2 regions of the Rothia sp. HMSC061C12 genome follow, and region 1 is predicted to be linked to the other one. Evidence: riboswitches for the same ligand, from Rfam matches in the RefSeq annotation. Region 1 holds a riboswitch; the other holds the start of a gene.
The links. Region 1 has a riboswitch for thiamine pyrophosphate ahead of HMPREF3055_RS05140 (bifunctional hydroxymethylpyrimidine kinase/phosphomethylpyrimidine kinase). Riboswitches for the same ligand answer to the same signal wherever they lie in the genome.
Positions count from the first base shown of each region.

Region 2: another riboswitch for thiamine pyrophosphate. It lies ahead of HMPREF3055_RS03560 (ECF transporter S component); the one in region 1 lies ahead of HMPREF3055_RS05140 (bifunctional hydroxymethylpyrimidine kinase/phosphomethylpyrimidine kinase).

Region 1 is NZ_KV821867.1:149,525-157,341, reverse strand. Features, by position in the region: gene HMPREF3055_RS05150 (slipin family protein) at 241-1,014, shown strand; gene HMPREF3055_RS05145 (YoaK family protein) at 1,267-1,977, shown strand; gene HMPREF3055_RS05140 (bifunctional hydroxymethylpyrimidine kinase/phosphomethylpyrimidine kinase) at 2,435-4,192, opposite strand; TPP riboswitch at 4,181-4,379, opposite strand; gene HMPREF3055_RS05135 (ABC transporter ATP-binding protein) at 4,602-6,350, opposite strand; gene HMPREF3055_RS05130 (ABC transporter transmembrane domain-containing protein) at 6,352-7,817, opposite strand, start outside.
Region 2 is NZ_KV821854.1:27,550-35,366, reverse strand. Features, by position in the region: gene HMPREF3055_RS03575 (aminotransferase class IV) at 1-874, opposite strand, end outside; gene HMPREF3055_RS03570 (energy-coupling factor transporter transmembrane component T family protein) at 1,224-2,021, opposite strand; gene HMPREF3055_RS03565 (ABC transporter ATP-binding protein) at 2,018-3,643, opposite strand; gene HMPREF3055_RS03560 (ECF transporter S component) at 3,730-4,362, opposite strand; TPP riboswitch at 4,421-4,521, opposite strand; gene HMPREF3055_RS03555 (DUF4235 domain-containing protein) at 4,789-5,022, shown strand; gene HMPREF3055_RS03550 (MFS transporter) at 5,183-6,607, shown strand; gene HMPREF3055_RS03545 (septin family protein) at 6,803-7,817, opposite strand, start outside.

The sequences.
Region 1 (7,817 bases):
CCCGTCTGTTAGCTTCGGCGGCGACCCCGTGTGGATTTCTCTTTTATTCCTCTTTTGAGTTTTCCATGCGGGGTGCCGCTAAAGCACCGACCGCCGCGATGTGCGCCGGGACGGAAAATTCCCCTCCCCAAACTCCCTAAAACTTAGCCCGGTACCGGGCACCCCTACTACCTGCACCGTACGAGGCGCGGGCAGGTGGGCACACATACCGTCCTCCCCCAATATTTGTGAAGGAAAACCATGGATCCCGTCACTTTGGCAACTATCCTCATCCCAGTTGCCGTCATTGTTCTTTTTATTCTGATTCGTATGTTCCGCGTCATCCCCGAATACGAGCGTGGCATCTCTTTCCGCTTCGGTCACCTGCGTTCGGAGCTGAAGCCCGGCCTGAACGTCGTCTTCCCCCTCGTCGACTCCCTGCAGCGCGTTGATATGCGTGTTATCACCCTGACCATTCCCCCGCAGGAAGTCATCACCAAGGACAACGTTCCCGCCCGCGTGAACGCCGTGGTCCTCTTCCGCGTGACCAACGCCAAGAACGCCGTGCTTGAGGTTGAGAACTACCCGATTGCCACCAGCCAGATTGCGCAGACCACCCTGCGTTCCCTGCTCGGCCGCGTTGACCTGGACACCCTGCTCGCACACCGCGAGGACCTGAACGAGGACCTGCGCTCCATCATCGGTTCGCGCACCGAGCCGTGGGGTATTCAGGTGGAGCTCGTCGAAATCAAGGACGTTGAGATTCCCGAGGCTATGCAGCGCGCCATGGCTCGCGAGGCTGAGGCTGAGCGTGAGCGCCGCGCAAAGATCATTTCGGCACGCGGTGAGCTGGAGGCCTCCAGCGAGCTGAAGGAAGCATCCGACATTCTGAGCCAGTCCCCCGCCTCCCTGCAGCTGCGTTACCTGCAGACCCTGCTGGAGCTGGGTGCCGACCAGAACTCGACCGTGGTCTTCCCGCTGCCCATGGACGTGATTGGTCCGCTCGTGGGTGCACTCAAGGGCGAGAGCAAGTAAGCTACTCTCCCCGAGCTAAAAACCGAATAGTATGCAGGCCCCGAGCAGACACCTGCTCGGGGCCTTCGCTTTAACAGGGGTTACCCGGCGGGGTGCTTATCCTCTCCGGTACCCTGCTGACTTATGCCGTAGCATGGAACCAGCGGCATTACTGCTACGCACAGACCCACCCACCGTGAGAGAAGGCGCATGCTACACCACCTCCGCGAGATGCTACACCGCATCCCAGCACCTCGACGCTACGGGCGCGTCATGGCTCTGCTCCTCGCCTCCCTGGGCGGCGCAGTGGACGTCTTCTCGCACATCCACTATGAAGCGCTCGTTGCCACGCAGACCGGTAACTTTATTCTGCTCATCGCCGATCTGCACCGTGACGCACCGCATGTGGTGCACCTGCGCTGGCTCTCCGTTATTCTTTTCAGCTTCGGGTATCTGGCAGGGCATTTCATTCATGATCTACTCGGTCAACGTGCCCGGATGAGACACTGGCGCATCGGCACACTCCTGCCGTTCCTTCTGGTCTGCTTCGCGGTACCCTTCATGGATAGAACTCTGAGCAATAGCTTTCAGGTGGGCGCGCTGGCGTTCACCGTCGGTCTGATGATTCACGCCCTCGCGGATACACGCATTGGCGAAAACCCCTTTTCGCTCTTCATGACCAGCGGCAACTGGCGCAAAATGCTCAGTGCCTGGTACACCGCCGGTTCGCTGTACCTCACGCGGAAAACCCCCGACGGAGACACAAAAAATGAGGCGAAGGCACAGCGCCGTACGGCTCTGCTCAAAGCCATTGATTACTCTCTCGTAGTCGCCTCTTTCATAGCTGGCGTGATTCTCATGGCGCTTGTCACCCGATGGTTTGGCGTATTTTCCATCTGGTTGGCGGCGCTGATCGCGGGCGCTGCGTTCTGCTTCGGCTACCAGGCGGAAAAGAAAGAGGTTCGTGAGAACCAGGGCGCATAAGATTCACCCAATCTGCGGCTATAGACGAGGGCAGAGCAGAAAACAGAACAGCAAAATATCCCGTGCAGATGAGAGTATCTGCACGGGATATTTCTATGCGGGATTTACACGCCACACGCTTTCAAACGAAGCCCCGAAAACTGGGAAGGAAGGCGTTTGGCCCGCCGCGGGGGTTGGATGAGGTGGTTGCGACGGGCCAAACTGGTCGGTTACACGCCGTAGAGGTGCGGGCGCGGCAGGTACATCAGCCAGTTGGGTGAGGGCCGGAATCCTGCCGCTAACGGTTTTCACCGACGCCTTAAGCATAACCGGCAAGGCACCCGAACCGGCGGCAGGTTGAGTGAAGCATCAATCACCCATCTCACGCCATGCCGGGGCGGTATTCAGCCCCAAAATCGGCACCTAAAGCACCGGCGTCCCAAACCCCGCGCGAGCCTCTAGCGCAGCGCCCGACGAACTAACGCAATGCTCGGTGTGCCTGGTCAAAGAACTCACGCTCGTACACGCACGCCGACAGGTACGCCCGCGCCGCACGCACACGCTGAGCCGGTGAAGCCGCCTCAAACGCACGCTCCACCTCCGCGAGGCTACGCGCCACGTCGGCGGCGAACTCTTCGCCACCGTACATACTCAGCCACTCCGCGTACGGGTGGTCCGCATGATTCTGCGAGGAGAGCACAGCGCCCACCTCTTCGTACAGCCAGTAGCAGGGCAAGATAGCGGCGGCACCGACCACGTAATCATCACCAGCGGCGGAGGCACGCAGGAAATTCGTGTACCCCATCGTAATCGGCGAGGGCCCACCCAGACGCGCACGGTTCGCCAGCCAGCCCTCGTGCAGCTGCGATTCGGCGGCAATCGCCTCATGCGCACCGGCGGCCCAGTGCACCTGCGCCTCAGCGGCATCAGCACGTGCCGAGAGAGTCGCGAGCGCACGCGAATAGTCGCGCAGGTAAAGGGCGTCCTGGTCCAGGTAGAAGGCGAACAGGTCCTCGTCGAGGGTTCCGTCACCGAGGGCACGCACGAAGGGCAGGTCCAGGATCTGGTGCCAGGTTTCGCCACCGGCTGCCCAGAGGGCGGCGGTCCAGGGACCGGCGGGCTTTACGACGGCTTCACCGGCGGGCACGGGGCTGACCGGCAGCAGACGCTCCGGGCTGGTGCCGTCCAGAGTATTGCCCTCAGAGTCGGTGGTGGCGAGCAGGTGATGCCACGGGTATGCGGAGGCGGCAGCCTCCAGGCGGCGGGCACGGGCGGCGTGGTCCACCGGGCCGTGGCCCTCACCGGAGCCGACCTGTAGCCCGGCACCTGCGGCAATGGATTCGTGGAGCCAGCGGGTGCTCCACTGCAGGGCGCGGTGGGTGTCTTCGCTGGTCAGAACGCTCTGCTCTGCGGTGTGTTCTGCGACTTCGGCGTGCTGGAGCAGCTCCACTCCCAGGCGGGTTGCCAGCGAAGAGGATAGGGAGCATCCGGTGCCGTGCGTATTGCGGCTGTCCAGACGCGGGGTGCGCACGTGCGCGCAGGTGCCGTCCGGGAAGACCGCGGTGTTACCGGCGTCCTGACCACACAGGTGGCCGCCCTTCACAATCACGGTAGTTCCGGTCGCCGCCGCAAGGTTCGCCGCCTGCTCGTGCGCCTCATCGAAAGTCTGGGCGGGCTCCTTCTCACAGAGCACGGCAAGCTCCGGAATGTTCGGGGTAATCACATTCACGAGCGGCACGAGATCGCGCAGCGCCTGCTCCGCTTCCGCCTGCAGCAGGCGGTCACCGCTGGAAGCAATCATGACCGGGTCGAGCACAACCACGGGCACCGGATGCTCGCTCAGCCAGGTGCGGACGGTGCGGATCGTGTCTGCGTCGCCGAGCATGCCGATTTTCACGGCGTCAACCGTGACGTCATCAAAAACGGCGGCAAGCTGCGCGGTCAAAAATTCCAGGGGCGGGGTGAATACTTCACGAACCCCGCACGTGTTTTGGGCGACCAGTGAGGTAGTCACGCACATGCCGTAACCGCCGGATGCGGCAATGGACTTGAGGTCCGCCTGAATACCTGCACCGCCGGAGGGGTCGGTTCCGGCAATGGAGAGAACCCTCGGCACCCGAGCTGCCTGAGGTACCTGAGCTGTCTGGGGTGCCCGGGAGGTTCCGGAGGCGCTCGCGCCGGGTACAGGGTTGGTAGTGGGTGCGCACGCGGGCGCGGTAGGCTGCTCTGCCATCATCGATAATCCCTTCGCTAGTTCGAACTAGAGCAGGTTCAATGGGTGATTCTCTCAGCCTTGAGTGTTCTTACACCGTTTCGTGCGCCCACTGTGCCGTAGCTCTTCGCTGTGCCGTAGCCCTTCGTTGGGCGGTCAGTTGGGCGGGTTAGCGGGTCGCGGGCGTCTCAAGGCACCCCATATCGCTCTGCCAGGTTATCACAATGATTCTTAGTAACTGAAAGTTTTGCGGGTGACAAGTGAATCTCTCCGAAATTTTCGTTTGAGTCCTGCGTTACTGCAAGGGCTCCCCGCCGCCGATTTCAGTGCACCCTTGTACGGAAACCACCCGTTAAACACGTAGTGCCCGGCACCGCTTCACGCAGTGCCGGGCACTATCAGCCGGGCTTCTCCTCCGGGCTTAGGTCAGAGCTTAGGTCAGGGCGAAAATCTCTGCCGGTGAACCCTCCGCAATGATCCTACCCTCGTGTAGCAGGACCGCACGGTCAGCCAGCGAGGCGATACGCGCATCGTGCGAAATGATCAGCACCGCACGGTTCGCCAGCACGGCGCTCAGGGACTCGGTTGCGTCCGCGAGCTCCAGCTGGGTGGTGGACTCGTCCAGAATCACGGCGTGCGGGTCAGCAAGCACAATACGTGCCAGTGCCAGCTGCTGAATCTGATCGCGAGTCAGCGGCGAATCCGCGCCGCTCACGACAGTATCCATGCCCTGCGGCAGGTCGCGCCACCAGCGGGCACCGATAGCGTCCAGCGCCTCGCGCATCTGCTCGACGGTTGCATCCGGCACGACCACCGTAAAGTTATCGGCGAGAGTACCGAAGAAGACGTGCGCTTCCTGGGTGCAGACCAGCAGGCGCGGGCGGCCGTCGGCGGCGGCATCGGTCGGGAAGTCGCCGTGACCGACCGGGCGACCCATCACGGTGATGGTGCCGTCCAGGGCGGTCAGCGAACCACCAATCAGACGAGCCAGGGTGGTCTTACCCGAACCGGAACGACCCACCAGGGCAAGCGCCTCACCGCGGCGAATCTTCAGGTTGATGCCTTCCAGAACGAGGGCGTCCGGCGAGTAGCCGTAGGAGACGTCGGTGCAGTCAATGGCGTACTCCGGGTTCTTCACGGCTTCATCAGACACGGCGGCGAACGCTTCGGCGCGGTGCTGTGCACGCGCCTCACGCTGCTTCTTCGCCAGGGAGACCACACCGAACACGCGGCCCATGTTCACGAGCATGATACGCAGGCTGCTGACGTGGTGGTTCAGCATGTCGGCGAGGGTTCGCAGGCTGAAAACCATGACCGAGGCGGTCGCTACGGCGCCCCAGCTTGCCCAGCCGAGAGCCACGCAGGCGGCACCCCAGAGCATGCACAGAACCGTGGGGATCCAGGCGTTGATAGCGTCCACGGTGAAGTACAGCTGGCGGATGCGCACCATGCCCAGCTGCGCGGCGAACTGGCGCTTGTTCTCGCCGGCGAAGGCGTCTTCGCGGGCGGTGTGAACGCCCAGCTCACGGATCGTGGAGGTGCCGCGAATGTTCTCGGTCAGCACGCTGTTGAGGTCGCTCACGCGCTCCTGGGTGGTCTGGTTGCGTGCCGCCATGAGCGGCAGCATCTTCGACATGATGAGGGCAAGACCGGCAATCATGGGTAGCATAATCAGGCCCATAGCCGGGCTCACAACCGCTAGCGAGATGGTGGAGATCAGGAAGTACAGCAGCACGTAAATCGCGCCGAGCAGGTCCTCACTGACGGACTTGGCTGCCGAGGACAGGTCGTCGGTCACGCGGGTGAGCAGGTCGCCGCTGCCGGCTTCTTCCACGGTGCGTGCGTCCAGGTCGAGGGTGCCGTCGAGGGTGTCCTGGTTGGCGTCACGGGTGACGAGCGCACCCAGTCGCGCCGCGCTGTACGAGGAGACCATGAGGGTTATTGCCTGCACGATGAACGCCGCCAGGATAATCAGAATCGGCTGCCACGGGTAGCTGGAGAACTTGCCCGCCACCACGTCGTCCACGGTGGCACCAATCTGCAGGGGCACCACCGCACCCATGAGGGTACTGACCATGTAGATGACGAAGGTGTAGAGGGCTCGCCCCTTATGCGCCGCGAGGTAGTTCCACATGCGGCGTGCCACGTAGGCGGGGGTTTCGATGGGGAGCTGCTTTGCCATGCTAGTTCACCTCCTGATTCTGAGTGGTTTCAGACTGAGTGGTTTCCGGGTAGCCGTCGCGTTCCATGCGGCGGGTCGTCTCCGCGGTTGTGGAGACAACGTAGACCTGCTCCAAATCCTGTAGCAGGCCGGGGTAGCCGACGGGCAGGCGGTCGCTACCGATCTGGGTTTCCATCGCATCGTAGATGTAGCGCTGGCTGGGTTCGTCCACGGAGTTCAGCGGCTCGGTCAGGATGAGCACCTGCGCGTCCTGTGCGAGTGCGCGGGCGAGCGCCAGACGCTGACGCTGACCACCGGAGAGGTTCGCGCCTTCGCTGGTGATGCGGGCGGCGAAGTAGTCTTCGGGGTTGCGTCCGCCCAGTCGGTAGGCGATTTCGCGGGAGTCGGTAATCTTCAGCAGTTCCTCATCCTTTGCCTGTGCCAGCTCCTCGTCGGGGTTCGGCACGGTGCCCAAGCGCAGGTGCTCCTGCAGGGTTCCCGCGAAAATCATGGGGTTGGGTTCGCTCAGCAGCACGCGGCGACCGGTTGCGTCCTTGAGGTCCTCTCCCCCGCGTCGCAGGGTGCGGGCAAGCGCCTCGGCGTAGTCTTGCGCGGTGAGGTTGTAGTCGCGCGGGTTGACGTACACGATGCGCGGGTTGCTTGCACCGGCGGGGGCGACGGGTACGGGCACCTCGAGGGTGCTCGCCTCGACTGCCTGTTCGGCGCGTGCCAGCTGCGCCATTTCTTCGTCGGTGCGCGGGCTCTTCAGCACGCCCTGGCGTACGCCCGCGTGACCTTCGAGGCGGGCGACCTTGGCGAGCGCAATCTTGGCGTATCGCCATGCGGTGAGGAAGTTCTGGGTAATCCAGATGGGGCCGCCCATCATCGCGATAATGGAGGCGACGGTCACCAGGGACGCGGCGGGCGTATCGGATACCCAGCGGCCGTTTTCGACGTGGCCGGTGAGGGCGAAGCCGATGCCGAGCAGGGTCACGGCGCCACCGAGTAGCGCGCGGATGAGGAACATCCAGCGGTGCGTCTTTTCGTAGCGCATGTAGCTGTCGAAAACTTCGTCGGTACCGCGGTGGTAGCGTTCACGCATCTGTTCTTCGGCGCCGAGGCCGGCGATGGTGCGCAGACCGGTGGCGATGTCGGAGGCGCGTGAGGAGGCTTCGCCGTCCTTTTCACGGTATTCGCCGATTTTGGATTCGAGGAAGGTCGAGTACCAGGCGATGACGCCGACCACAATGAGCGTGCCGATAAGGGTGACGACCGCGGTGACGGGGTTGATGAGCCAGAGCTGCACGGCACCGAGGGTCGCGATGATCATGGCGTTGACGAATAGCGGCAACGAGAAGTAGACATCCGTAATGCGGCGTACGTCTTTGTTCATGACGGTGACCGCTTCGCCGGAGTCTACGCCAGCGCGGGTGCGCCCCATGAGCCGGTTGATGTAGATACGCCAGTCGCGGCTAAGTTCCGCGCTGA
Region 2 (7,817 bases), on a different contig from region 1:
GGGTCGCGGTCAGCTCCGGGTCATGCGCCAGTGCCGTGCCGTTCAGGTGAGTCACCGGCGCAATCAGACGCACCGACGACGCCAACCACACGCCGTCCGACTCGAACAAATCCTGCGGGTAGAGCGGTCCGAAGCCCAGCTCCCAGCCGGCCTGGCGTGCCGCCTCGAACACCGCACCCTGCGTGGTACCGGGCAGGATGCCGTGGCTCGGCTCAGGCGTGTACAGCACCTTCTTGCCGTCCTCAATCTTGGCGACCAGCACCGAGGAGGTGGCGCCCTCCAGCACGCGACGCTCGTCGGTGATGAAGATAGCGTCATCCGCGCCGCGCTCCTGCACGTATCGCAGGACCGCCATGTTCACCGCGTAGGAGAGGGTCTTCGCGCCCGCCAGCAGCCACGGGTAGGCGCTGTTGTCCATCGGCTCGTGGCCGCGCGGCAGCAGCATCGCCTTCACGCCCTCGGTGCGGCGCTTCACGATGGATGCGGGCACCGGCGACGCCATAATCAGCGTGTACGGGCCCGGCTGCATGGAAGTCACCGCCTGGGTGGGGCCGCGCGAAATAATGATCTTCACGATGTGCTCTTCACCCAGCGCCGTTTCGGCACCGGGGGCCGCCTCACGCATGAGGCGCTCCACCGCCGAACGCAGAATCTCGGGTTCCGGGTCGGGTAGATCCAACATGCGCGCCGATGATTCGAGGCGGGACAGGTGCATGCCGAGCTTACGCACGCGACGGTTGACGGACAGCATGGTCTCGAAGACACCGTCGCCGCGGGTGAAGCCCTGGTCATCAACGCTGATGAGGGGCACGGACGGGTCAACGAAGATGCCCTGCGGGTTCTGCTCGTTCAGAAGAATTACGGTACTAGACATAGTTTTATTGTACGTTCGCTACTGGTTCCTGAAAGGGCTCAGAGGGTGCCGCGTTTTCCGGAGGTGCCTGTACCTTCCTGTTCGGCAGTAGCGGGTGGAGCCGCGTTTTCCGGAAGCGCCCTCAGGGTGCCCGAAGCGAAGCAAGGGCGGGTGTCGTCTCCCAAGCAGAGCTAAACACGTACAAAAAGGGACGGTATTATCCGTAGCGACATCAGGGTGTCCGAAGCGAAGCGAGGACGGGTGCCCCTGTAGGAGCGAGGATGATGCCGTCCCTTTTCGCATATCTGGAGAAGCGCTGTAGGAACGAGGACGAATACCGTCTCCCAAGCGGAACCAGAAACGAAACGGACTAGCCCCAGAGGAACTGGATCGTACCCGCCGCAATAGATGCACCGTACGCAACAGCGATAATGACGGCGGCGGCAATGCTCACGTGCACGTCACGCGGCGAATAGGACGGTACGCGAGCCCAGGTGCGTTCGCCTGCGCCGAAGCCGCGCGCCTCCATGGTGATGGCGAGGCGGGAGCCGCGGCGGATAGCCTGCACGAGCAGGGCGAAGCTTTGCCCGCCGAAGGTTTGGGCGCGTCCGGCGAGGGATTGGCCTGCACCGAGTCCGCGGGCGCGTCGTGCCTGGCCGAGGGCGTTCCATTCGGCGAAGAGGATGCCGACGAGGCGCAGGGCGGCAACGGTGGCGAGCACGAACCGGGAGGGCAGTTTGAAGGTTTGTGCGAGGGAGTCGCCGAGGTCGGTGGGGTCGGTGGTGAGTACGAATGCGAGGGTGGGCAGGACCATGGCGAGGGAGCGGATCATCATGGCTGCGCCGACGGCGGCGGAGTCGGTGGTGATGGTGTTGAAGCCGAGGTCGAGGATGGTGGTGCCGCTTTTGGCGCTGAGCATGGCGACGGACCAGCCGGTGGTGATGACGGCGATGAGGATGGGCCAGAAGCGGGCGAGGACGTTGACGGGTCGGAATCCGACGAGGATGAATCCGAGCAGTTCGAGGGCGAAGAGGATTCCGGAGGTGAGGGGGTCGCGCACGATGAGTGCGGCGATGATGAGGGTGAAGGAGACGATGAGTTTTACGCCGGCGTTGAGGTTGCTGAAGTAGCTGGTTCGGTCGATGGTGCCGAAGAAGTCGGTGTTCATGCGTTCTCCTTTCCGGGGGTTGCGGTGGCTTCGAGGGTGATGTGGTTGCCGCCGAGTGCGGCGGTGTAGTCTTCGTCGTGGGTGATGGAGATGATGGCGGTGCCGCCTGCGAGGAGTTCGCGGATGAGGTCGACGAGTTCTGCCCAGGTTCGTGCGTCTTGGCCGAAGGTGGGTTCGTCGAGGATGAGGATTTTGGGTGCGGTGGCGAGTGCGGAGGCGACGGAGAGCCTGCGTTTTTCGCCGCCGGAGAGGGTGAAGGGGTTGGCGTCGAGTAGGTGGGTGAGGCGTAGGCGGGTTGCGAGTTCGTTGGTGCGGGCGGTGAGGTCGTCTTCGTTGAGGGGGCTGCGGGTGAGTGCGGCGAGTCGGCGGGGGCCGAGTTCGAGTTCTTCGCGTACGGTTCCGCGGATGAACTGGTATTCGGGTTCTTGGAAGACGTAGCCGATGCGGCTGAGCATTTGGGCGGGGGTCCAGGTGGGAATGTCCCAGTGGGCGCGCTCGCCGCCGTGGTTGCTGCCGCGCTCGCCGTCGTAATTACGCAGCGCGTCGGTGGCGGTGAGGGTGCCGTCGGTGGCGGTGAGGAGCCCTGCGAGGGTGAGGGCTAGGGTTGATTTGCCGGCGCCGTTGGGGCCGAGCACGCTGAGGTGTTCGCCGGCGTGCAGGGTGAGGTTGATGCCGCTGCGCAGTACGGGCAGGTCGGTGGGTACGGGTGCGGGGGTGTCGCCGAGGCGTTTGATGGTGCGTCGGCGTGCGCGTCGTTGTTTGGGGGTGGGTTGTGCGCGGGTGATGCTGAGGTTTTCGGCGCGAAGTAGCGCCTCGCCGTGCTCGCCGCCCTGGTTATCGCTGTCGCTCTGCGGTGCACGCGGCACGTAGTTGGGTACCCACACGCCCGCGTCGATGAGGTCTTGGCGGGCTTCGGTGAGTACGGTGTCGGGTACGCCGTCGTGGGTGATGGTGCCGCCTTCGCCGAGCACGATAATGCGGTCCATGTGCGGCGCCCAGATGCTCACGCGGTGTTCTACGACGAGCAGGGTCGCTCCGGTGGCTTGCGCGGCGGCAAGGATGCTGTCGCGTACTTCCTGCACGCCGGAGGGGTCGAGGTTGGCGGTGGGTTCGTCAAGGATCATGGCGCCGGGGTGCATCGAGAGGATGCCCGCCAGGCCGAGGCGCTGCTTCTGTCCGCCGGACAGTGCGCTGCTGGGGTGGTCGAGGGGCAGGTGGTTGAGCCCTACTGCGGTGAGGGCTTCGGTGACGCGGTCCCAGATTTCTTCGCGGGGTACGCGCAGGTTTTCGGGGCCGAAGGCGACGTCGTTGCCGACGGTTGCCATGACGATGGAGGATTCGGGGTCCTGCTGCATCATGCCTGCGGTGCCGCGCGCTTCGGCGGGTGCTTGCCCGTTGATGGTGATGGTGCCGCCGGCGGATTCGCCGTCGTCATCATGGAGCACACCGGCGATGGCGTGCAGGAGCGTCGATTTGCCTGCGCCGGAGGTGCCCAGTAGCAGGACTTTTTCACCGGGGTTGATGGTGAGGTTGAGTCCGCTGATGACGGGTTCTGGGCGTCCGGGGTGGTGCCAGCTGAAGTTGTTGAGCTCGATGCGCGCCCCGCGCGGTGTTGCTTCCATGATGGTTCCTTAGCCTTTGTGTGGCTGCTGTAGTGTGCCGAGTGGTGACTCGTGGTGAGTGACTAGGGGTGGCTAGTTGCTGACGGTTAGCGGCGGGTCTTGCCGGATGCCAGCGAGGAGAGCACACCGGTCTTGGCGAGGTTCTGCACGAGAATCCACGCGAGGAAGCCTGCGATCACTGCGCCGGAGATGACGGCGCACGCTACGTAGATGATTGCCTTGACCGGTTCCATGTCAGGGTAGTAGATGAAGATTTCGTTAACACCCATGAACAGGCCGCTGAGCGCACCGGCGAAGACCGCTACGAATGCGTCCCAGCGACGGTAGCGGAAGATTGCGAAGGCGATTTCAGCGCCAACGCCCTGGAAGAAGCCGGCAATCAGGATTTCACCACTCCACGCGCCGCCGGTGAAGAGCACGGAGATGAATGCTGCGACGATTTCACCGAAGAGTGCCGCACCGGGCTTGCGGATGAGCAGGCCGCTGAGGGTGCCGCCGAGCAGCCATGCGCCGGCGACGATGGGGCGGAATTCGGGTGCTGCTACGAGTGCAGTTTTGGCGGCGGGGCCGACTGCGATGTCCCAGATCCAGAAGATGACGGCGCAGGCTACTGCGATAACTGCGGCGATAACGATTTCGTTGACTCGCCAGCGCAGGTTCGGCTTCTTCGATTCTGCCTGGCTAGATGCCTTGGAGGCGGGGGTTACGTTCTGCGACATTGGTGGTCCTTCCTTCGTTGGAAGGGGAATGTCCTCGCCCTCTGAATGGACGAGGGCATTGAGAAGAAATTCGACTCCCTACGCCGGTACTAACCGGATCAGGTTCGAGGGTCTGCTTAGCACTCTCAGCGCCTCGGTGGCGCTCCCCTGTCGTTGTGGGCTTCCTTGTCCGTACCGTTTTGGTGCGGGCGGAAGTCCAGGTTCGATTGTAGGCGTGTCTGGCTGTTCGCGCCAATTTGCCGCTTTTTGTTTCGTTCTTCTGCCCACATTACAGAATTGCACGGTGTACAATTTTGGGACGGAGAGGCTCCAAGGCGGCACGAACGCCTTAAACCCTATACGCTAGGGAGTGGCGCTCTTTTCTCACCCAACCCCGAAGGGGTTCACGGGCAGGACGCCGCATCGTATACAGCTAAGGAGATACACATGAACCCCGTCGCTAAGCTTGCCATTGCGGGTATCAACATGGGCGCTGCTGCCCTGGTTGGTAAGGGTCTGGGCGCAGCCTGGACCAAGGCTACCGGCAACCAGCCTCCCGCCATTTCCCACGACTCTGAAGACACCCTGCGTCAGGTCATCCTCTGGACCGTTCTGACCTCCGTCGTCGGTGCTGTAGTGAGCTTCGGTATTGCTCGCCTGCAGCGTCGTTTCTTCAACTAAGACTTTGCGCTCTCCGCGCGAAAGTTCATGAACTAGGCGGTACGTATCTCCACTCGGTACGTACCGCCTGGTGTTCCCTCTTCAGCACGCCCGCCCCACTTCAGCCGGTTTCATGCCGCCGCTACGCTGAAGCGCCACCTCGGCATCCGAAAGCACAACTATGACTATTTCTTCTCCCCGCCCTAAGACGAAGGCTCCGCGTAGGGTCGTTGACCACGCGAACAGCCGCCGTTCGGTCGCGTCCTGGGTCATGTGGGATGTTGGTTCGTCGAGCTTCGACTCGATTATGATGACCTTCATCTTCACCGTGTACCTGACCAGTAGCTATTTCGGCACTCCCGAAGAGACCTCCTCGGCGCTGTCTCTGGGTCTGACCATTGCAGGGTTCCTCATTGCGATTCTGGCGCCGGTGACCGGTCAGCGTAACGACAAGTCTGGCCGCGGCATCTTCTGGCTCGGCGTGAACACGCTACTGCTGGTCGCTTCGATGGCGGCGTGCTTCTTCGTGGCTCCCACCCCGCAGTACCTGTGGCTTGGTGTGACCCTGATTTCTGCAGCGAGCGTGTTCAGCGAGTTCGCGTACGTGAACTATAACGCCGTGCTGCCGCGCATCTCTAACCCGGACAATATCGGTAAGATTTCGGGCGCTGGATGGGCTGCCGGCTACATTGGCGGCATCCTGGCGCTGGCTGTGGTGCTGTGGGGTTTTGTGCTTACCCCCGAGGTGCTCGGCCTGACCACCGATAACGCCCTGAATATCCGTGCGGTCGCGCTGTTCGCCGCCGCCTGGTGCCTCATCTTCTGCGTGCCGCTGCTGGTGCGTATGCGCACCCGCGAGCGCTTCCTGCCGGAGGTGCTGCCCACCCGCGAGCTGCGTTTCCTGGAGCTCGGTATGGAGCGTCTCTCCCCGGCTCGTCAGGGCGGTCTGCTCGCCTCCTACAAGGCGCTGTGGCGCACCATTAAGCGGCTGAAGATGACGTCCCCGCAGACGCTGTGGTTCCTGATTGCTTCGGCGGTGTTCCGTGATGGTCTGTCCGGTATTTTTACGTTCGGCGGTATTCTTGCGGCGGGCACGTTCGGTTTCAGCACCTCCGAGGTGATTCTGTTCGGTATTGCCGGTAGCGCCGTCGCTGCGGTTGGTGCGATTCTGGGCGGCTACCTGGATGACTACCTGGGCCCGAAGGCGATTATTGTTATCTCGCTGGTCGGCATTATTTTGGCGGCTACCCCGTTGCTGTTCTTCCCCGAACGGGGCGTGTTCTGGGTATGCGCCCTGCTGCTGTGCCTGTTCGTGGGCCCGGCACAGTCGGCGTCCCGCACCTTCTTGGCTCGCCTGGCTGATCCCGGTACTGAGGGTGAGCTGTTCGGCCTGTACTCGACCACCGGCCGTGCGACCAGCTTCCTGGCGCCGATGCTGTTCGGCCTGTGCGTGAGCATCATGGGCGCGCAGATTTGGGGTGTGCTCGGTATTTTGATCGTTGTGGTGGCGGGTCTGCTTCTGCTGCTGCCGGTGAAGGCACCCGGTCCGTTGCGTGTGCGTGCGGCTCGCCGCGAGCAGAAGCGCCGCGACAAGGCTGCCCAGTAAGGCAACCCAGTAAAGCATGCGGGGCTAAGCGTCCTGCAAACCGCCCTTGCGAACCCCCGCGCAAACCCGTAAACGCAAAGGGAGGGGCGGGTAGAAGAATGATCTTCTACCCGCCCCTCCTTTGTGCTTAAGCAGTGCTTATCAAGCGGAGCTCAGTAAGCCGCGCCAGAGAGCTATACCAGAGAACCGCAGTGGCTAGTCCTCCACCACGTCATCTTCATCGTCAGAGGCAGCGTCCTCAGAGGAATCCAGCGCAATCTGCTGCTCCTCCTCATCCAAAACCTCATCGCTAGTCAGCTGAGCCCAGGTCGCATCATCAATCAGCGGATCATCAATCACGCGAACCCACAGCATCGAACCAGCCGCCAAAGCGCTCAGATTCTCGTCATACGCCTCCGCAGGCAGACCCTCAAAAATCTCAGCCAAACGCGCAAACAAGTCATCGTACGAAATGTCGCCCTCAGCCTGCAGCCAGCACTCAGCCGCAAAATCAGACAGCTCATTCAGCTCAGTGTCACACAGCAGCAAGAACGGGCCGTCCTCACCCACACGCACACCCGAAGTACCCGGCATACGAGAAACCGCAATCGTACCGTTCAAGAACACACCCGGCAGGTGATCCTCAGCCGTGTACTTCTCCAGCTTCTCAACCTCATCAGCGTTCGGCAGCTCATCACCATTCAGCAGATCCTGAACCAGCGGCAGAGTATCCTCAATCTCCGAGTACACCAGGCGCCACACGCCACCGCAACGCTCCACCAGCTTAGCCAGCGACACAACACCCTCAGGGTGACGCGCCAGACCCGAGCTCTGCTCACTCAAGAACACCAGAGCCTCATGCAGCGGAACACGCTCAAAATACGGCTCAGAAGCCGACTCATCACGAGAAATGAACACAATACGCGACAGCTCATAGCTGAGGTCATCACGATCAACCACGTTCAAACCCAGATCCACCGGGTTCTGCTGATCCTTCGGCGCATTCGGGTCAACAATCACAGACAGCGGCTTCGGATACGGCGACACAACACCCTCATCCGAAATAACCGCAGTCTCATCAGTCAGGTACGCAAACTTCGAACCCAAGAAACGCGACGCAGTCGTCTTACCGCTACCAGAAACACCCACCAGCGCAACAGCGCGCTTCGACTCAGGGTCACCAATAACAGCCGCATGCAGCATCACACCGCGACCAACCAGCTGCTCAATC